Regions from separate parts of the Pseudomonas sp. S2_F07 genome, predicted to be linked through region 2. Evidence: riboswitches for the same ligand, from Rfam matches in the RefSeq annotation. Region 2 holds a riboswitch; the other holds the start of a gene.
The links. Region 2 has a riboswitch for cobalamin ahead of AB4O40_RS01625 (CbtB domain-containing protein). Riboswitches for the same ligand answer to the same signal wherever they lie in the genome.
Positions count from the first base shown of each region.

Region 1: another riboswitch for cobalamin. It lies ahead of cobO (cob(I)yrinic acid a,c-diamide adenosyltransferase); the one in region 2 lies ahead of AB4O40_RS01625 (CbtB domain-containing protein).

Region 1 is NZ_CP162758.1:5,686,135-5,696,519, reverse strand. It holds gene cobT (nicotinate-nucleotide--dimethylbenzimidazole phosphoribosyltransferase) at 1-664, opposite strand, end outside; gene cobU (bifunctional adenosylcobinamide kinase/adenosylcobinamide-phosphate guanylyltransferase) at 661-1,182, opposite strand; gene AB4O40_RS25855 (cobyric acid synthase) at 1,320-2,771, opposite strand; gene cobD (threonine-phosphate decarboxylase CobD) at 2,768-3,760, opposite strand; gene cbiB (adenosylcobinamide-phosphate synthase CbiB) at 3,753-4,661, opposite strand; gene bluB (5,6-dimethylbenzimidazole synthase) at 4,658-5,308, opposite strand; gene AB4O40_RS25835 (cobyrinate a,c-diamide synthase) at 5,305-6,720, opposite strand; gene cobO (cob(I)yrinic acid a,c-diamide adenosyltransferase) at 6,717-7,328, opposite strand; cobalamin riboswitch at 7,412-7,644, opposite strand; gene AB4O40_RS25825 (hypothetical protein) at 7,798-8,382, shown strand; gene AB4O40_RS25820 (PQQ-dependent sugar dehydrogenase) at 8,449-9,762, shown strand; gene AB4O40_RS25815 (class I SAM-dependent methyltransferase) at 9,911-10,385, opposite strand, start outside.
Region 2 is NZ_CP162758.1:373,420-383,804, forward strand. It holds gene nfuA (Fe-S biogenesis protein NfuA) at 1-402, shown strand, start outside; gene cobM (precorrin-4 C(11)-methyltransferase) at 504-1,250, opposite strand; gene AB4O40_RS01615 (cobalamin biosynthesis protein) at 1,336-1,749, opposite strand; gene AB4O40_RS01620 (CbtA family protein) at 1,746-2,453, opposite strand; gene AB4O40_RS01625 (CbtB domain-containing protein) at 2,465-2,656, opposite strand; cobalamin riboswitch at 2,778-3,003, opposite strand; cobalamin riboswitch at 3,198-3,410, shown strand; gene cobW (cobalamin biosynthesis protein CobW) at 3,514-4,584, shown strand; gene cobN (cobaltochelatase subunit CobN) at 4,588-8,451, shown strand; gene AB4O40_RS01640 (ATP-binding protein) at 8,601-9,608, shown strand; gene AB4O40_RS01645 (vWA domain-containing protein) at 9,728-10,273, shown strand.

The DNA.
Region 1 (10,385 bases), 1.0 Mb from region 2:
CCAGGGCGCGCCCGATGACCTGGGCCTTGTGGCTGACACCTTCAGCATTGAGCCCGGTACCAGGCCCGGTCAAATGCACCACCGGGCAATCGAGCAGCGCGCACGCCAGGGCGCTGGCGGCGGTGGTGTTACCGATGCCCATCTCGCCACCGATAAACAACTGCGCACCGCTGGCGATTGCCCGCTGCACGCTGTCACGGCCGGCCTGCAAGGCGAGTTGCCCCTGGGCCTGGGTCATGGCCGGTCCCTGTACAAAATTTGCCGTGCCCGGGCCGACGTTCAGGTGGCGCACCCCCGGCAGGTCCAGCGACGGCGTGACCGTGCCAAGGTCAACCACCTCGAGGGAAGCGCCCAGTTGCCGCGCCAATACGCTGATCGCCGCACCACCGCTGACGAAATTGAGCAGCATCTGCCCGGTCACTTCCTGGGGAAACGCCGACACGCCCTCGGCGACGACGCCGTGGTCACCGGCAAAAATCGCGATCCAAACCTGCTCCAGGCTCGGTTTGACCCGCCCTTGCAAACCCGCCAACTGCACCGCCAACGCTTCCAGCTGGCCGAGGGAGCCGGCCGGCTTGGTCAGTTGCTGTTGCCGCGCCCGGGCCTGTTCGACTACTTGGGTATCGACCGGCTTGCACGGGTTCAGCCACCAGGATTGAGTCATAACGCAGTTCCTTTCAAAGTCAGGGGCAGGCCGGCGACGGTCAGGACGACACGCTGACAACGCTCAGCCAGAGCTTGATGCAGCCAACCGGCTTCATCGACATAGCGGCGAGTCAATTCGCCCAGCGGCACGACACCCATTCCGGTCTCGTTGCTGACAAAAATGATTTCACCCGGCAGCGATGCCAGGCAGTCCAGCAAGGCATCACGCTCGGCTTTCAAGCGCTCGGCATCGTCGAGCATCAGCAGATTGGTCAGCCACAGGGTCAGGCAATCCACCAGCAGACAGTGGTCGACACGGGAGTTTTCACGCAGTACGCGGGCCAGTTCCAGTGGTTCTTCGATCAGTGCCCATTCAGCAGGGCGACGGGCGCGGTGATGAGCGACCCGCTCGTTCATTTCTCCGTCCAGTGGCTGGCTGGTGGCGATATAGGTCACGGCCAGGGCGCTGTCGAGGGCGAGTTTTTCAGCCAGGCGACTCTTGCCGGAGCGGGCGCCGCCGAGGATCAGTTGGAGCATGGTTACATCCTTTCAAATGGGCGGTGTGGCCACTTCAGTCTTCGCGAGCAAGTCGGATCGCCGCACCGCCGCTCCCACAGTTGACCGCGTTCTAATGTGGGAGCGGGCTTGCTCGCGAAGAGGCCAGAGCTTTCACCTCAGATTCCACAGAGCTGCCGCAACAGCCCGGTATCCAGATGCTTCTCCACCAGATCCGCCAGCCGCTCGATATCGCGCTCGCGCAACGCGTGGTAATCCACTTCCTGCACTTCCTGCAACCCGGCCCAGCGCAGCAGTGCACTGCATGCCGCCGGCGATTCGAACAGCCCGTGCAGGTAGGTGCCGAAAATCTGTCCGTCAGCACTTTGCGCACCATCACAGCGGCCGTCATCCAACTGCACGGCAGCGTTTTCCAGAGCAGGTCCGGTGGTCACGCCGGCATGAATTTCATAACCCGCCACCGGCGCGTCTTCCAGCGCCAGGCGACCACGCACATTGCGCAACTGCTTCTCTTGTTCGAGCCGGGTCTGGAATGCCAACAGTCCCAAACCAGCACTGGAACCCGGCGCACCTTCCAGCCCCAGCGGATCATGCACCTGCTCACCGAGCATCTGCAGGCCGCCACAGATCCCCAGCAGTTTCCCGCCGTAACGCAGATGCCGGGCGATGGCGGCGTCCCAACCGTTGGCTCGCAGGTACGCGAGGTCGCTGCGCACACTTTTCGAGCCGGGAAGAATGATCAGGTCGGCGGGAGGAATCGCCTGGCCGGGGCCGATGAATTGCAGGTCCACTTGCGGATGCAGGCGCAGCGGATCGAAATCGGTGTGATTGCTGATGCGCGGCAGCACCGGTACCACCACCTTCAGCACCTGCTCGGCTTTATCGGCCTGGCGTTGATCGATGCCATCCTCGGCCTCCAGGTGCAGATCCATCACGTACGGCAACACGCCGACCACCGGTTTGCCGGTGCGCTCTTCGAGCCAGTCGAGACCGGGTTGCAGCAACGCGATGTCGCCTCGGAAACGATTGATGACGAAGCCTTTGACCCGCGCCTGTTCGCTCGGTGACAGCAATTCGAGGGTGCCTACCAGGTGGGCGAAAACCCCGCCGCGATTGATATCGGCGATCAGCAGCACCGGGCAATCCACCGCTTCGGCAAAACCCATGTTGGCAATATCGCCGGCCCGCAGATTGATTTCCGCAGGCGAGCCCGCGCCCTCGACCATCACCAGCGGATACGCCGCGCTCAAGCGCTCGTGGGAGGCCAGCACCGCTTGCATGGCGATGGTTTTGTAGTCGTGATAGGCGACGGCATTCATGGTCGTGACGGCACGGCCATGGATGATCACTTGAGCACCGGTGTCACTGTTGGGCTTGAGCAACACCGGGTTCATGTCGGTGTGCGGTTCAAGGTTCGCGGCCTGGGCCTGGACCGCCTGGGCCCGGCCGATCTCGCCACCGTCGGCGGTCACCGCACTGTTGAGGGCCATGTTCTGCGGCTTGAACGGCACCACCCTGACGCCCTGGCGCGTGGCCCAACGGCACAGCGCGGTCACCAGCGTGCTTTTACCGGCATCCGATGTGGTGCCCTGCACCATCAGCGTGGTCATTGGTTTTCCTTGGCAAAATCGTCGAACGCCTGCGCCAGTCGTACCCAGGCGATCTCGTCACCGGGCAAGCCGAATCGCAGGCTGCTGTTGTGCGTGAACAACCGCAGGAGAATGCCGCGCCGGGCCATGAACTCATGCAGTGCTTCGGCGCGCTCGGTGATCAGCCACTGGAACAGCGCGCAACCACCCTGGGGCTCCAAGTCGTGTTGCGCCAGCAACGACGCAAGGCGCTCGCTGGCCTCTTCGGTGCGCAGCCGTTGCGCCGTTTGCGCCTCGGTATCGCGCAGGCAGGCCTGGCCCACGACCCGGGTTGCCCCGCTCACGGCCCAGGGTCCCACTTGTTCTGCCAGCAACTTGAGCAACTTGCGCTCGGCCAGCACAAACCCCAGGCGCACACCGGCCAGGCCGAAAAACTTGCCAAAGGAACGCAAGACAACCAGCCCGACTTGATGGGCAAACGGCGCCAGGCTCAGTTGCGGCGTGTTATCCATGAACGCTTCGTCCACCACCAGCCAGCCACCGCGCTGGGCCAGTCGCGTGTGCCAGTCGAGCAGGCGACTGGGGGTGAGGCTCAGGCCCGTGGGGTTATTCGGATTGACCACCACCAGCACGTCGAAACTGTCGATAAAGAAGTCGACTTCCTGCTCCAGCACTTCACGCACGATGTAGCCGTTGCGACGCCACGCTTCGGCGTGCTCGGCGTAACACGGCGACAACACGCCGACCTTGCCCGCCCGACGCAAGCGCGGCAGCAGTTGAATCGCCATTTGCGAGCCGGCCACCGGCAATGCCTGCAAGGTGCCGTAGTAATCACAGGCGGCCTGCTCCAGGCCATCGTCCGCCTCCGGCAAACGGGCCCAGGCTCGCAGCGGAATATCCGGCACCGGGAACGACCAGGGCGCAAGGCCCGTGGACAGGTCCAGCCAGTCGGCTTCATCTATGCCGTATTCGAGCGCCGCCTTGCGCAGTCGCCCACCGTGCTCAAGCATAAAATTCGGCCCCCAGGCAGAGAATCAGCAGCCACAACCATACCCCGCGCTGGACCAATTGCCAGCCCCGGTCGATGGAGTCGGCATCCGCCGGCACACCTTCGCCCAACTGCGGACGCTGATGCAGTTCGCCGTGATAAATCGCCGCCCCACCCAACTCGACGCCAAGGGCACCCGCCCCTGCCGCCATCACCGGGCCGGCGTTCGGGCTGTCCCAGGTCGGGCCCTGGCTGCGCCAGCATTTCAACGCCAGCCGGGTTTTGCCCAGCAGCGCGTAAGTCAGCGCCACCAGGCGCGCAGGAATGTAATTGAGCAGGTCGTCGACCTTCGCCGCCGCCCAGCCGAAGCGTTCGAAGCGCTCATTGCGATAACCCCACATCGCATCCAGCGTATTACTCAGGCGGTAGAGCACCACGCCCGGCGCACCCGCCACGGCAAACCAGAACAACGCCGCGAATACCGCATCGCTACCGTTCTCCAGCACCGACTCGGTAGCGGCACGGGCGACTTCGGTTTCATCCAGATCACTGGTTTTACGGCTGACCAGATAACTCACGCGCTTGCGTGCTTCATCAAGATCACCGCCACGCAGGGCCCCGGCCACAGGCTCGACGTGCTCACCGAGGCTGCGCATGCCGAGGGCGCAATAGAGCGCGAGAATCTCGACGATCCAGCCGACATAAGGCGCCCAGGAAAAGGCCGTGGCCAACAGCGTCAGCGGCACCACGGCGATCACCCACGCGGTGACGCCATGACTGCGCCAGCCGCGACCGCCACCGTTGAAACGTTGCTCGATGCGCTCGGCAAAACGGCCGAACGCCACCAGCGGATGCCAGCGTTTGGGTTCACCCAGCAGCGCATCCAGCGCAACCGCGGCGACGCTCAACAACGCCACACTCATTGACTCACTCCCCAATAATTTTCGTACAGCAATTCATGTAGCGGACGCGCCTGTGCCCAGCCTTCGAGCACCAGCATCGGCGCCGGGTAAAACTCCTTCACCGGTCCCAGGCACAGCACCGCCAGCGGCTTGGCACCAGGAGGCAACCTCAACAGGTCCGCCAGCGCCCGGGGTTCGAACAGCGACACCCAGCCCATGCCCAGCCCTTCGGCGCGGGACGCCAACCACAGGTTCTGGATCGCGCAGGACAACGAAGCCATGTCCATTTCCGGTAGCGTGCGGCGGCCGAAGATATGCTGCTCACGGTCGTCCATCAGTGCGGCGACCAGTACCTCGGCGCAATCGTTGATGCCTTCGACCTTGAGCTTCATGAACTCATCGCTGCGCTCGCCGAGGGCTTCGGCGGTGCGGATGCGCTCTTCTTCCACCAGGGCCTGGATTTGCCCGCGCAAGGCACGATTGCTGATGCGAATGAAACGCCAGGGCTGCATCAGGCCGACACTGGGTGCCTGGTGTGCGGCCTCGAGCAGGTGCCGCAGCAATTCGGGCTCGACGGTGCCGCCGCTGAAGTGGCGCATGTCGCGGCGCTCGGCGATGGCACGATAGACCGCCGCGCGTTCGGCTTCAGAGAATGCGTTGTCGCTCATGGCCTCTTCGCGAGCAAGCCCGCTCCCACATTTGAAGGTGACCGGCCTGAAGAAACGCAATCCCCTGTGGGAGCGGCGGTGCGACGATTCGACTTGCTCGCGAAGGCAGCTTCAAGGTCCGGCGCAAACAACGCGGCAATCGCCGAGGGATTGGACGGAAAATAAAAATGCACATAAGAGGCTGTCATCCGCCCTTCACGGTAGACCGCCTCCGCTCCGCGCCCGCCGTTAGGGCTCAAGCCACGGGCAATCGGCGTCAGTTCAGTGGTGGTCAGCGAATGGTGATAGGTGTGCCCGCGCAGCGAACCCTCCGGCAATTCCACCGCCTGCAACGCCAGCGCCGCCAGACGCTTTTGCATGACCGCATCACCGGCCAGCAAGCCAACCAGTTCGGCGCGAGTGCCCTCGACATCGGTCAGGGAATCGAGCAGGTACAGCATGCCGCCACACTCGGCGAGCAAAGGCTTGCCAGCTCGGTGATGGGCGCGGATCGCGTCGAGCATCGCGGTGTTTTGCGCCAGCGCAACATGGTGCAGTTCCGGGTAACCACCCGGCAGATACAGGCTGTCCGCCTCCGGCAACACTCGGTCGCGGATCGGCGAGAAGAACGACAACTCGGCGCCCATCGCCCGCAGCAGATCCAGGCTCGCGCCGTAGGTGAACGCAAAGGCTTCATCCCGGGCGACGGCAATGCGCACACCAGCGAGCAGCGGTTCGGCCGCAATGACATCAGGAGCAGCGAACTCGACCGCCGGCGGCAGCGCGACCTCGCAACTGCTGGCCAGGGCATCGGCGGCCGCATCCAGACGCAGATCAAGATCGTTCAGCTCACTGGCCTGCACCAGCCCCAGGTGCCGGCTCGGCAATTCGATCCCGGTTTCCCGGGACAGCGCGCCGTACCAGCGCAAACCTTCAGTCAGGCTACCTTCGAGCAGTTGCGCGTGGCGCAGCGTGCCGACACGATTGGCCAGCACGCCGGCGAACGGCAAGTCCGGCTGATAACGCGCCAGCCCCAGGGCCAATGCGCCAAAGGTCTGGGCCATGGCGGTGCCATCGATCACCCCCAGCACCGGCACACCGAAATGCCGCGCCAGGTCGGCGCTCGACGGCGTACCGTCGAACAGCCCCATGACGCCTTCGATCAGGATCAGGTCGGCTTCAGCGGCGGCTTCCCACAGCAACCGGCGACTCTCCTGCTCGCCGACCATCCACATGTCCAGCTGATACACCGGCGCACCGCTGGCGCGTTCGAGGATCATCGGATCGAGAAAGTCGGGGCCGCACTTGAACACACGGACCTTGCGCCCCTGATTGCGATGCAATCGGGCCAGTGCCGCGGTGACGGTGGTCTTGCCCTGGCCAGAGGCCGGCGCGGCAATCAGTACTGCCGGACAGTGTCGAGGCTGACTCACAACTCGACGCCTTTCTGCGCTTTGATCCCGGCCTGAAAGGCGTGCTTGATCACGCCCATTTCGGTGACGGTGTCGGCCATTTCGATCATTTCCGGCTTCGCGGCGCGACCGGTGACCACCACGTGTTGCATCGGTGGTCGGGCCTGCAAATCACTGAGCACTTGATCGAGATCGAGGTAGCCGTGCTTGAGGGCGATGTTCAGCTCATCGAGCACCACCAGGCCGATGGACGGATCGCGCAGCAATTGCTGCGACACCGACCAGGCGGCTTCGGCGGCGGCGATGTCGCGCTGGCGATCCTGGGTTTCCCAGGTAAAGCCTTCGCCCATCACATGAAAGCGCACCTGCTCGGGAAAGCGCCGGAAGAACAACTCTTCGCCCGTGCTGTTGCGGCCCTTGATGAATTGCACCACGCCGCATTGCATGCCGTGCCCCATGGCGCGGGCAAGCATGCCGAAAGCCGAACTGCTCTTGCCCTTGCCGTTGCCGGTCAGCACCAGCAGCAGGCCACACTCGTTCGGGGAATTGGCGATGCGCTCGTCGATCACGGCTTTTTTGCGCTGCATGCGCGCCAGGTGGCGTTCGTCACGATCGGGGGTATCAGTCATGGGGGAGCTCTCCGTTGAGGCAGGAATAACGGCGGGCAGGCACAAGAATAGAAGGCAACAAAGCCTGGCATCGCCCACCGTGATGCCGCTGGATGAATCAGGCCGGTCTCCGGGCTCATGAGTGGCGCGGGGCCGGACTGTGCGCCTTCCCGCATCGATTCGACACAGTGGCATCACACACAGTTTTCACTCATTTACCGTTGCGGGGGCAGCGCCGGAATTGCGGGCCTTCGACCAACAGAAGGACCCACTCACCGGCTTCCCTGTTTCACTCTGTCGACCCAAGCCACAGAGCACCTGAAACAAGCCGCGAAGGTTAGAGGGTTGGGGGTGGAGCGTCAATTAAAGCCGGGAGGCCATCGGCCGAATAACTGCCATCAATCAATAAACTGACGTCAATCTTGTGCCACGCTCCCAGCAGTGATATCAAAGAGCCACAACCTCACAACACAACAACAAGGGTGAGCCCATGCAAGGCATGATCATCAGTAATCCAAAGCTGGAATTCCTGCGTCCGGTGCTCGAACACTGGTTCGAATGCATCGACCGTTACAACGCCGTCCGCGGCGATGGCGACACACCGTACTGGCACGACGAAAAGGCCAATCTCGGACTGCTGTCCGCCGCCGCCTGGATGGCCGAGATGGTCACGCTGCAACAGACGCCCACCCGCAAGCAGACAGAAGAAGGCGAACGCAACAGCCGCGCCGACCTGCTCCTGGCCTCCTCCGAAACCCGCGCCTACATCCAGACCAGCCAGCGCTGGCCACGGGTCAACAGCCTCAACCTGTCCCAGGCCCTGCTCGATATCGCCAGCGATGCGAAGCGCCTGAGCCACGCCAGCGACCTGAAACTCGGCTGCCTGTTCGTCGCCCCGCAAAAAGCCCAGCAGGGCGCCACGCCGGAAGAACTCCAGGACATGGTCGACGACCTGCAAAAGGAACACAGCTGCGCTGTCGCCTGGTATTTCCCTTATGCCTATCGCAAGTTGCGCAACGAAGCCGGCAACTATCACCCCGGCATTGCGGTGCTGTTCAAGGAGGCTCGCGGCTGAGGGTTGAACCATCGCACAACAATGCTTCTCTATGATTAGAACAAGGCATTCATAGGGAAGACCAGCATGCGCACGCCCCCGCTCGCTCTCGTTATCGCGCTCTGCGGAGGGCTCGCCGCTTGTGGCGAGACCTCCCGCCTGCAAGTCTCCGATGGCACCGGCCCATCACCCCGACTACCAGAACCCAACAAGACACTGGTTCCGACCGTGAACATCGCCCCGGCCATCGGCTGGCCACAGGGTGCGAAACCCATCGCCGCCACGGGCACGCAAGTGACCGCTTTTGCCGAGGACCTGGATCACCCCCGCTGGCTTTATGTGCTGCCCAATGGCGATGTGCTGGTGGCGGAAACCAATGCACCACCCAAACCCGAAGACGGCAAAGGCATTCGCGGCTGGGTCATGAAGAAAGTCATGGGCCGCGCCGGGGCCAGGGTGCCCAGCGCCAACCGCATCACCTTGCTGCGCGACAAGGACCACGATGGCGTCGCGGAAACCCGCACGGTGTTTCTGCAGAACCTCAACTCGCCCTTCGGCATGACCCTGGTCGGTAATGACCTGTATGTGGCCGACACTGATCGCCTGCTGCGCTTTCACTATGAAAATGGCGATACGCAGATCAAGTCGCCGCCGATCAAGGTGGTCGACCTGCCGGGTGGCCCGCTGAACCACCACTGGACGAAAAACGTCATCGCCAGCATGGATGGCAGCAAGTTGTACGTCACCGTGGGCTCCAACAGCAACGTCGCCGAAAACGGTATGGACAAGGAAGAAGGTCGCGCGGCGATCTGGGAAGTGGATCGCGCCACCGGCCAGCAGCGGATCTTCGCCTCCGGTCTGCGCAACCCCAACGGCATGGCCTGGGAACCGCTCAGTGGCGCGCTGTGGACCGCGGTCAACGAACGGGATGAAATCGGCAGCGACCTGGTTCCGGACTACATCACTTCGGTGAAAGACGGCGCATTCTATGGCTGGCCGTACAGCTACTACGGCCAGCATGTCGATATTCGCGTTGAGCCGCAAAACCCCGACCTGGTGGCCAAGGCGATCGCCCCGGACTACGCCGTCGGCCCGCACACGGCATCACTGGGCCTGACCTTCGCCGAAAACAGCAAGCTGCCACCGCCCTTCACCCAAGGGGCATTCATCGGGCAGCACGGCTCATGGAACCGCAACCCCCACAGCGGCTACAAAGTGATTTTCGTGCCGTTCAGCGCTGGCAAACCTGCCGGAAAGCCCGTTGAAGTGCTCACAGGTTTTCTCAACGACAAGGACCAAGCCATGGGCCGCCCGGTGGGCGTGGTGATCGACCGACAGGGTGACCTGTTGGTGGCTGACGATGTGGGGAACAAGGTGTGGCGGGTTTCGGCTGCCAGGTAACACCATCCCGGATGAACTCAGAACCTGTGGGAGCGAGCTTGTCTCCGGGCGGCGATCCGACGATGAGGCCGGCACATTCAACTTTGATGTTGCCTGACCCACCGCCATCGCGAGCAAGCTCGCTCCCACATTGGATTGGAGTCAGTGCTTACCTTTTGCGGCAAAGGGTCAAACCATCACCAATCGGCAACAACGACAGATCCACCCGCGCATCCTCCTTCAACGCCCGGTTGAGCGCCTGGATCGCCCGGGTGTCCGCGCTCTCGGGATTGGCCTCAAGCACGCGCCCGCTCCACAGGGTGTTATCGAACACCACCAGCCCGCCAGCTCGTAGCAATCCCAGGGCGTGTTCCAGATAAGCCGGATAGTTGGCCTTGTCGGCATCGATGAACACCAGGTCGTACTGCCCGCCCTGCCCTTGCCGCTCAAGTTCGGTGAGGGTGTCCAGCGCCGGGGCCAGTCGCAGGTCAATCCGTTCGGCTAGCCCCGCTTCCTGCCAATAGCGCCGTGCAATGGCGTTGTAGTTGCCAGGGATGTCACAGCAAATCAGCGAACCGTCAGCAGGCAATGCCGCCGCCATGCACAGTGCGCTGTAGCCGGTAAAAGTGCCGACTTCGAGCAAG
Region 2 (10,385 bases):
AAAAGCTTCACCGCGTACATCGACCACTTCAGCGAAGCTTTCCTGGACGATGCCGTTGTCGACTACGCCACCGACCGCATGGGCGGCCAGCTGACCATCAAGGCGCCAAACGCCAAGGTACCGATGGTCAACGCCGACAGCCCGGTCAACGAGCGCATCAACTACTACCTGCAAACCGAGATCAACCCCGGGCTCGCCAGCCACGGCGGTCAGGTCAGCCTGATCGACGTGGTCGAAGACGGCATCGCCGTCCTGCAGTTCGGCGGTGGTTGCCAGGGCTGCGGCCAGGCCGATGTGACGCTGAAGGAAGGCATCGAGCGCACTTTGCTCGAGCGCATCCCTGAGCTCAAGGGTGTTCGCGACGTGACCGACCACACGCAGAAAGAAAACGCCTACTACTAAGTAAGGTGTTCGCTGCGGCATAAAAGACCGCAGCCTTCGGCAGCTCCTACAGGTGTACGCATTCTGTTGTAGGAGCTGCCGAAGGCTGCGATCTTTTGATTTTAAGGGCGGTAGAGATGCGCATGCCCCGCGCGATACAGCGACGACTCGCTGAAGTGGTCACTGCCCAGCACCCGTCCCACCAGAATCAACGCCGTACGGCGAAAGCCCTTGGCTTCAACTTTCCCGGCAATATCCTCAAGCGTGCCCACCACCCAATCCTGATCCGGCCAGCTCGCGCGGTGAACCACTGCAATCGGGCAATCGGCGCCGTAATGGGGCAGCAGTTCCTCAACGATCTTCGCCAGGTGATTGACCCCCAAGTGAATCGCCATGGTCGCGCCGTGCTGCGCCAGGCTGGAGAATTCCTCTCCGGGAGGCATGGCGGTTTTGTCGGCGTAACGCGTCAGGATCACGCTTTGCGAAATGTCCGGCAGCGTCAGTTCCGCGCCCAAGAGCGCAGCGCAAGCGGCTGTGGCCGTCACGCCAGGGACGATTTCGAACGCAATGCCCAGCTCACGCAGATAGCGAATCTGCTCGCCAATGGCGCCATACAGGCTCGGATCGCCGGAGTGCACCCGGGCCACATCCTGGCCCTTGGCGTGGGCGCTCTTGATCAGGTCGATGATCTGTTCCAGGTGCAGTTCGGCGCTGTTGACCACCTGTTCGGCACAGTGACCTTCCAGCACGGCGGCAGGCACCAGGGAGCCGGCATAAATGATCACCGGACAGCTGCGAATCAGCCGCTGGCCCTTGACGGTAATCAGTTCGGGGTCGCCGGGACCTGCGCCAATGAAGTAGACGGTCATCGTCGGTTCCTGTGGGGAAAAAAAGGGGCTGAACAGGGCTTCAGATGAAGAATGTTCATGATCAAAGGCGGAGATTATCGGTTTTTTACGCAGCGCCAGCCAATGCCAGGGTTGCCTGGGCATATTTTTGTCGTGGAATCAGCAGTTTTGCCGGGGCCTGGGCCAACTGTTCCGCCAGCGCCAGGGCGGCGCTTTCCGCCACGCCGTAGCAACCGGTGCGTTCAAAGGCTATTTGCGATTGATGACTGAGTTGCGGTTCATAAGCGGCCAGTTGTTCACTGCTGAAATACATCAGTTCCAGGCCAAGCTGCTCAGCCAGTTCGATCAGCGCAGGTTCGTCGCGCTTCAAATCGATGCTGGCCAGTGCCTTGATTGCATGCAGGGGAATTTGATGCGCGGCCAACGCCTGGTCGAGCAGCGCCCGCAACGTGCTGACAGGGCAGCCTCGCTGGCAGCCCAGGCCGACCACCAGGGTCGGCGCTGTGCTGATATCCGTCATGCGTGGTATTGACCATCGCTTTTGCGACGGAACAACCAGGCGCTGATCAGGCCCAGGGCCAGCCAGAACGCCACGTTGGTCAGTTGCGAAGCGATTTTGAACTGGGTTTCCAGCGCCTCTGGAGCGAGCATCGAATGCACTTGCGGTTGCGGTGCGCCAATCACATGGGGAACGGCGAGGATCGCCGCACCGAGGACTTTCATCAGCCAGTGACGGCTGAACACGATCAGCGCGATACCGACGGCGGTGGAGGCGGCGGTACCGATCCACCACAGTTGCCGTTGTGCCAGGTCGGCCGCGGCAGTGCCTGGCAATTCAGGCGGCAGGCCGAGGGTCGGCGCGAGCACGAAGGTCGCGTAACCGGCCAGGCCCCAGAGCAGGCCCTGCGAGGTTTTGGTCGGCGCACGCAAGGTGTACAGACCGGCCAGCATCAGGGCGAAACCGACGGCCACCACCAGGTTGCCACCGGTGGTCGACAGCACGCGCTGCCAGCCATCTTCCGGCTCCCAGGCTTGTGCATCGTGGGTGTGGGCAGCCATCGCACCGTCGGCGTGTTCATGCACTTCAACAGCGGCCGGTTCGGATTTTTCGTAGGTCTCGGCCTGCAAAATCAGCGGGGCGACCCAGAAGCTTTGCAGCAGCGTCAGCAACAGGGCGGCCAGCAACCCGGTGAAACCTGCGGTTTGCGCAATACGCTTGATCATGTCGACAGCTCTCAATGGCACGGAAACGCGGAGCTGTGGCGGGTATCGTGGGCGGCATTGTGCACCGCTTCGATGTGCGAGAAACCGGCAAAATACACAAGGCACGCGCCCAGGATCGACGCGCAGACGGCAACGGTCAGACGTTGGGTCAGGGTTGAGGTGGTGCTCGCGGCTGTGTGTTCGGCGCTGCTGATGATCGACATGGCGTTTCCCTCTGGTCTGTCAGCGGGGAATAAGAGCGCATGCAAAAACCCGCGCGACCAGGCGCGCAAGGTTTCGAACAGCGCCCGCCCACCGCGGGTTTGTTGGTTCAGTGACCGTACTGGTCACTTTGTGTTGCGGGCCGGTCTCCGGGCTCACGAGGGGCGAAGGCTTGCGCCTGAACCTGAAAACGTCACCTTCCCATGCCGCAGTGGCACAGTGGATCTGACGCTTCGCTCGCTTACCGTTGCGGGGGCAGCACCGGACTGACATGGCTTAAGAGTAAAGCACATGATTCACCGGTTTCCCGTTTCACCCTGTGAAGGGCACCCGTAACAAGGCGTGTAGGAGAGCATGGGCGGGGGTTGGGCGTCAATTGGCAAGGGTTCTCACTTGAGACTGAATGATGCTCGGCTCTTTGTAGGAGCTGCCGAAGGCTCGGGCCGCGTTCGGACGATCTTTTGATCTTGTTTTTAAAAGGGAAATCAAAGGATCGCAGCCTTCGGCAGCTCCTACAGTGATTGACCGGTCTTCCCACCATGCGTAGCCTTGCGCTTTCGAGGTTCTTCGGCATTTGCCGAAGCTAAGAAGGGAACGCGGTCGATGCCGCGGCTGCCCCCGCAACTGTGAACGGTGATGTTCGTTGCCACGCCACTGCAGGCTCAATCCATGAGGCCGGCGGGAAGGCGCAGCGAATGCCAGGCTCAAGGCCGGCACACCGTCAGCCAGGAGACCTGCCTCGTCACAGATTCTCACTTTCAACCGGGCGGGGTGATCCGGTGGCGAACTCTTCAGGCACGCGTGTCCGCGTTGCCGGTTGTCGTCCCGTATGCCCGCCACATTAGCCATAGGGCATCCGATGAAAACACTGGCCAAACTCCCCGTCACCATCGTTACCGGCTTTCTCGGCTCGGGCAAGACCACGCTGCTGCGGCACATGCTCGACAACGCCCAGGGTCGCCGCATCGCAGTGATCGTCAACGAATTTGGCGAGCTGGGCATCGACGGTGAAATCCTCAAGCAGTGCTCCATCGGTTGCACCGAAGAAGAAGCCAACGGCCGTGTCTATGAGCTGGCCAACGGCTGCCTGTGCTGCACCGTCCAGGAAGAATTCTTCCCGGTGATGCGTGAACTGGTGGCCCGTCGCGGCGATCTGGACCACATTCTCATCGAAACGTCCGGTCTGGCGCTGCCAAAGCCGCTGGTGCAGGCCTTCCAGTGGCCGGAAATCCGCAGTGCCTGCACGGTGGATGCGGTGATCACCGTGGTCGACAGCCCGGCCGTTGCCGCCGGCACCTTCGCCGCGTTCCCGGATCAGGTCGACGCCCAGCGCAAGCTCGACCCGAACCTGGACCACGAATCGCCGCTGCACGAACTGTTCGCCGACCAACTGGCCAGCGCTGACCTGGTGATCCTCAACAAAGCCGACCTCATCAATCCGGCGGACCTGGCCCGCGTGCGTCTGGAAGTCGCCGAGGAATTGCCGCCGGCGGTGAAAATCATCGAAGCCAGCAGTGGTCGCCTGCCGCTGGACGTGCTGATCGGCCTGGGAGCCGGCTCCGAAGAACACATCGACAGCCGTCACAGTCACCACGACCATCATCACGATGGAGACGATGATCATGACGACCACGATCACGACGCCTTCGATTCGATCTCCATCGAACTGCCGCAAGCCGACGAAAGCCTGCTGCTGGACGCGCTGACCCAGTTGGTGGTCCAGCACGGCATCCTGCGGGTCAAGGGTTTTGCGGCGATTCCGAACAAGCCGATGCGCCTGCTGATCCAGGGCGTGGGCACGCGTTTCGACAAGCATTTCGACCGCCAGTGGGGCGCCGAAGAAGCGCGCGTCACCCGCCTGGTGCTGATCGGCCAGGAACTGGACGCCACTGTACTCGAAGCGCAATTGCGCGCCGCGCTCAGCGTGTAAGCCATGCACCTGCTCAGGACCCAGCCCGGCGGTTTCGTGTCGGATGACAACATTGCCGACCTTGGACAAACCCCCGCCGAACTGGTGGTCCTGTGCAGCGGCGATTCCAGCCTGGCGCTGCTCGCCGAAGCGGCGCAGCAATTGCCCGACGATTACCCGAGCGTACGCTTGGCCAACCCGATGCAGGTGCAGAACCATGCCTCGGTCGATTTGTACGTCGATGAAGTGCTGCGTCACGCCAGGGTGATCCTGATTTCGCTGCACGGCGGCATCGCCTATTGGCGTTACGGCATCGAGCGCCTGGTCGAACTGTCGCAGCGTGGTGTGCAGGTGATTCTGGTGCCGGGTGATGATCGTCCGGACCCGGAGCTCAGTGACCTGAGCACCGTCGGTGCCGAGGATCGCGACCGGCTCTGGCAGTTTCTGCGCCAGGGCGGCATGGGCAACGCCCTGGATTTCTTCCGCTGCCTGGCCAACCGCTGGCTGGCCCGTGATTACACCTGGGGCGAGCCGCAAACCCTGCCGCGCACGGCGATCTACCATCCGCACAAACACCACGCTGCACTGAGCGACTGGCAAGCCGACTGGCACGCCGATCAACCGGTGGCGGCGGTGCTGTTTTACCGATCGCATTTGCAGGCGGCGAACACCGCTTTCATTGATGTTTTTTGCCAGCGCTTGCAGGCGGCGGGGTTGAATCCGTTGCCGATCGCGCTGGCCAGCCTGAAAGAGCCCGGTTGCCTTGGCGTGGTCGAGGACTGGCTGGATGAGGCCAGCGTCTCGGTGATACTGAACACCACGGGTTTCGCCCAGTCCAGCCCCGAAGCACCCCATCTGCGCCCGTTTCGCCGCAATATTGCGGTGATCCAGGCGATTTGCGCCCAGGACAACGAGCCCGGTTGGCGCGCCAGCGAACAGGGACTTGGCCCTCGTGATCTGGCGATGCATATCGCGTTGCCTGAGCTGGATGGACGCATCATCAGCCGCCCGATCAGTTTCAAGGACCTGGCATGGCGCAGTGAGCGCAGCCAGTCGGATGTTGTTTGCTACCGGCCACAACCGGAGCGCATGGATTTCGTGGCCGAGCTGGCGCGGCGCTGGGTCGATCTGGGACGGGTACCTAATGCGGAAAAACGCATTGCCTTGATTCTCGCCAATTACCCGACCCGCGATGGTCGCATCGGTAATGGCGTCGGTCTCGACACCCCGGCCGCCGCGCTGAATATCCTGCGGGCGCTGCATGCCGAAGGTTATCCGTTACCGGCCCAATTGCCCGACAGTGGCACCGCGCTGATCCAGCAGTTGCTGGGCGGTGTCAGCAACGATCTCGAGACCCTCGACCTGCGTCCGTGCCAGCAAAGCCTGGGAATGGATGACTATCTGGCGATGTTCAACGCACTGCCCGACGCCAACCGTGCGGCGGTGCTCGAACGTTGGGGCGCACCGGAAAGCGACCCGATGTGCCGCAGCGGACGGATGATGATCGCCGGCCTGCGTTTTGGCCTGACCTTCGTCGGCATTCAGCCGGCCCGGGGTTATCAGGTCGACCCGAGCGCGGTGTATCACGACCCGGACCTGGTGCCGCCCCATGGCTACCTGGCGTTCTACTTCTGGTTGCGCAACACCTATGGCGCCCACGGTGTGATCCACGTCGGCAAGCACGGCAACCTTGAATGGCTGCCGGGCAAGGGCGTCGGGCTGTCGGAACATTGCTGGCCAGATGCGTTGCTCGGGCCGCTGCCGAACATCTATCCGTTCATCGTCAACGACCCGGGCGAGGGCGCCCAGGCCAAGCGGCGCACCCAGGCCGTGATCATCGATCACCTGATGCCACCGCTGACCCGCGCCGAAACCTACGGCCCGCTGCGCAACCTTGAGCTGTTGGCCGACGAGTATTACGAAGCGCAGTTGCTCGATCCGCGACGTGCCCGAGAGTTGCAGCGCGACATCCTGCAACTGGTGCGCGACACCCACATCGACCGTGAACTGCAACTGGACGAACAGCTCGACAGTGATGCCGACGCGGCGATCTGGTTGCCGCAGCTCGACACTTACCTGTGCGATTTGAAGGAGTCGCAGATCCGCGACGGCCTGCATGTGTTCGGCGAATCGCCCACCGGGCGTTTGCGTATCGACACCTTGCTGGCGTTGTTACGCATTCCACGGGGCGATGGCCGGGGCGCGCAGTCGAGTTTGCTGCGGGCACTGGCCAAGGCCTTCGGACTAGGGTTCGATCCGCTCGATTGCGCCTTGGCCGAGCCGTGGACTGGGCCGCGCCCCGAGGTTCTTGTGGGTATCAGCGAAGAGACCTGGCGTACGGCGGGCGATACCCGCGAACGCCTGGAGTTGTTCGCCGCACAGTTGATTTCGGACGCTTTGAACAGCCCCTGTGGGAGCGGGCTTGCTCGCGAAAGCGGTGGGTCAATCGACATCAATGTTGAATGCTCAACCGATTCGTCGGAACACCGCCCGGAGACAAGCCCGCTCCCACAAAAGGCGGGCTGGACTGAAGTGCAAGCCATCATCGACAACCTGCGTGAGGTGGTCGCCCCGCGTCTGGACGCCTGCGGTCCGGCGGAAATGCGCGGATTGCTCGATGCCCTGAGCGGTCGCTTCGTCCCGGCCGGTCCCAGCGGCGCGCCGAGTCGTGGTCGCCTGGACGTGCTGCCCACCGGTCGCAACTTCTATTCGGTGGACGTGCGCAACCTGCCGACCACCACGGCGTGGCGTATCGGGTTCCAGTCGGCCAACCTGATCCTCGAACGGCACCTGCAAGACCATGGCGATCATTTGCGCCAGCTCGGTTTGTCGGTGTGGGGCACCGCGACCATGCGCACCGGCGGCGATGACATCGCCCAGGCCATGGCGCTGATGGGGGTGCGTCCGGTGTGGGCCACCGGCAGCCAGCGGGTCGATGATTTCGAGATTCTGCCGTTGAGTTTGCTCGACCGTCCGCGGGTGGACGTGACCTTGCGCGTGTCCGGTTTCTTCCGCGATGCCTTTGCCAATCTGATTCGCTTGTTCGACGCGGCGGTGCAAGCGGTGGCCGACCTCGATGAACCGGATGACCTCAACCCGTTGGCGGCCAAGGTACGCGCCGAACGCGCAGCCTTGCTGCAGTCAGGGCTCGATGAAGTGGCTGCGCGGCGTCAGGCCGGCTGGCGGATTTTCGGGGCCAAACCCGGTGCCTACGGCGCGGGAGTGCAGGGCGCCATCGACGGTCGCCTGTGGCAGAGCCGCGAGGACCTGGCCGAGGTCTACCTCAACTGGGGCGGCTACGCTTACGGCGGGTCCGACGAAGGCACCGCCGCCCGCGAACAGTTCAGCCAGCGCCTGAGCCAGGTACAGGCGGTGCTGCAAAACCAGGATAACCGCGAGCACGATCTGCTCGACTCCAACGATTACTACCAGTTCCAGGGCGGCATGCTCGCGGCGGTGGAAAGCCTGAAAGGCGAGGCGGCGGCCAGCTATTATGGCGACCACAGCCAGCCGGACCTGCCGAAGATTCGCACCCTGAAGGAAGAGCTGAACCGGGTGATCCGCTCCCGGGCGGCCAATCCGAAGTGGCTCGAAGGCGTCAAGCGTCACGGCTACAAAGGTGCCTTCGAGATGGCCGCGACGGTCGACAACCTGTTCGCCTTCGATGCCACGACGCAGTTGATCGACGATCACCAGTACGCGTTGCTGGCCGATGCCTATTTGCTCGACCCGGACACCCGGGATTTTGTCCGTGAACACAACCCCTATGCCTTGCGCGACATGACCGAACGCATGCTCGAGGCGCAACATCGGGGGATGTGGAAGGAGCCCGGCGAGTACCGAGAGGCGCTGGAAAATCTGTTGCTGGATATAGAAGAAGACGGCTAACACGCTTAAACCTGTGGGAGCGAGCTTGCTCGCGATAGCGGTCTATCAGGCAACATTTTTTTCGACTGAACAATTGCCATCGCGAGCAAGCTCGCTCCCACAGGGATTGGGGCGCCAGTGAGATCACCGACCATGACCGAGATAAAACAATGACCGACACCCCGCATTTCCCGCTCTCCGCCGTGGTCGGCGCCGACGATTTGAAGCTGGCCCTGTACCTGACCGCCATCGACCCGAAAATCGGCGGCGTGCTGATCGAAGGCCCGCGGGGCATGGCCAAGTCGACCCTGGCCCGTGGTCTGGCGGACCTGCTGGCCAGCGGTCAGTTCGTCACCTTGCCGCTGGGCGCCACCGAGGAACGCCTGGTCGGCACCCTCGATCTCGACGCGGCGCTGGGCGAAGGTCGCGCACAGTTTTCCCCCGGTGTACTGGCCAAGGCTGACGGTGGCGTGCTCTATGTTGACGAGGTCAACCTGTTGCCCGATCACCTCGTCGACCTGCTGCTCGATGTGGCCGCCAGCGGCACCAATCTGGTGGAGCGTGACGGTATTTCCCATCGGCATTCGGCGAAGTTCGTGCTGATTGGCACCATGAACCCGGAAGAGGGCGAACTGCGTCCGCAATTGCTGGACCGTTTCGGCTTGAATGTCGCCCTTGGTGGCCACACCGCGCCGGTCGAGCGCGGTCAGATCATCCGCCGTCGCCTGGATTTCGACAGCGATCCGCAAGGTTTCTGCGCCGAATGGGAGTCCGCGCAGGCGTCTTTGCGCGAACGTTGCCAGAACGCACGCAACGCGCTGACAAACATTGCCCTCGACGATCAGGCGCTGGCGCACATCACCGAGCGTTGCTTTGCCGCCGGCGTCGATGGTTTGCGCGCCGACCTGGTCTGGCTGCGCGCCGCCCGGGCGCATGCTGCCTGGCGTGGGGCGAACGCCATCGCCGAGGAAGATATCGACGCCGTGGCCGAGTTTGCCTTGCGCCATCGTCGTCGCGAGCATTCACCGCCGGCGCCTCAGCCATCCCAGGCTGCGCAACCCTCGGCGCCGCAGAACACCAACCCGAGCGAAGGGCAGGGCCAGTGGGGCGAATTGCCTGCCCAGGCGCTGGCGGTCGGCGCACGACGTGAAGTGCCGAGCTGGCCAAAAAAGCCCTAGGCATTCGCCTTCGCCGCGACGCGGGGGCGAATGCCAGACCCCGGGCCGGGCGGCTGGACCACGGCAAACAGGGCAAGCGTCATGCAGCCCCCAACGGCTCGGTCAACTGGCCTGGCACATTGCTCAATGGCCGACCGCGTCAGTGCGAAGACCTGTTGTTTCACCTGCGCACTCGCTCGCCCCATGAACTGTGGCTGGTAATCGTTGATGCCTCCGCATCGACCCGCCGTCATCAGGCATTGAGCGATGCCAAGGGGTTGCTGGCACAGCTGTTCGACGATGCCTATCGCCAGCGCGCCCGACTGGCTTTGCTCACGGCCAGCGGTGCAGTACCGAAGTGGCAGGTGCAGGGATTGAAGGCCTCGACCGGGTTGCGCCAGTGGCTCGAGGGTCTTGGTGCCGGTGGTGGTACGCCGTTGCTGGCGGCATTGGGCGAAGCCGGTCGATGGCTCGCCGCACGGCAAAAGCGTTTTCCGGCGGAGCAACAGCGGTTGCTGCTGGTGACCGATGGCCGGCTCAAGGACTGGTCGTTGTTGCCCGTGCTGGAGTGCCCGGGGCTGTTGATCGACATCGAGCGCGGGCCGATCCGGCTTGGGCGCAGCAGGGTGTTGGCGGCGCAGTTGCAGGCCGAGTATCGGCACATTGACGAGCTGCTTCCTGGCTGAATTCCGGGTTGCCTGGAATGGCCTCTTCGCGAGCAAGCCCGCTCCCACATTTGGAATGCGTTCCCCTGTGGGAGCGAGCTTGCTCGCGAAAGCGGTGGGTCAGTCACCATCC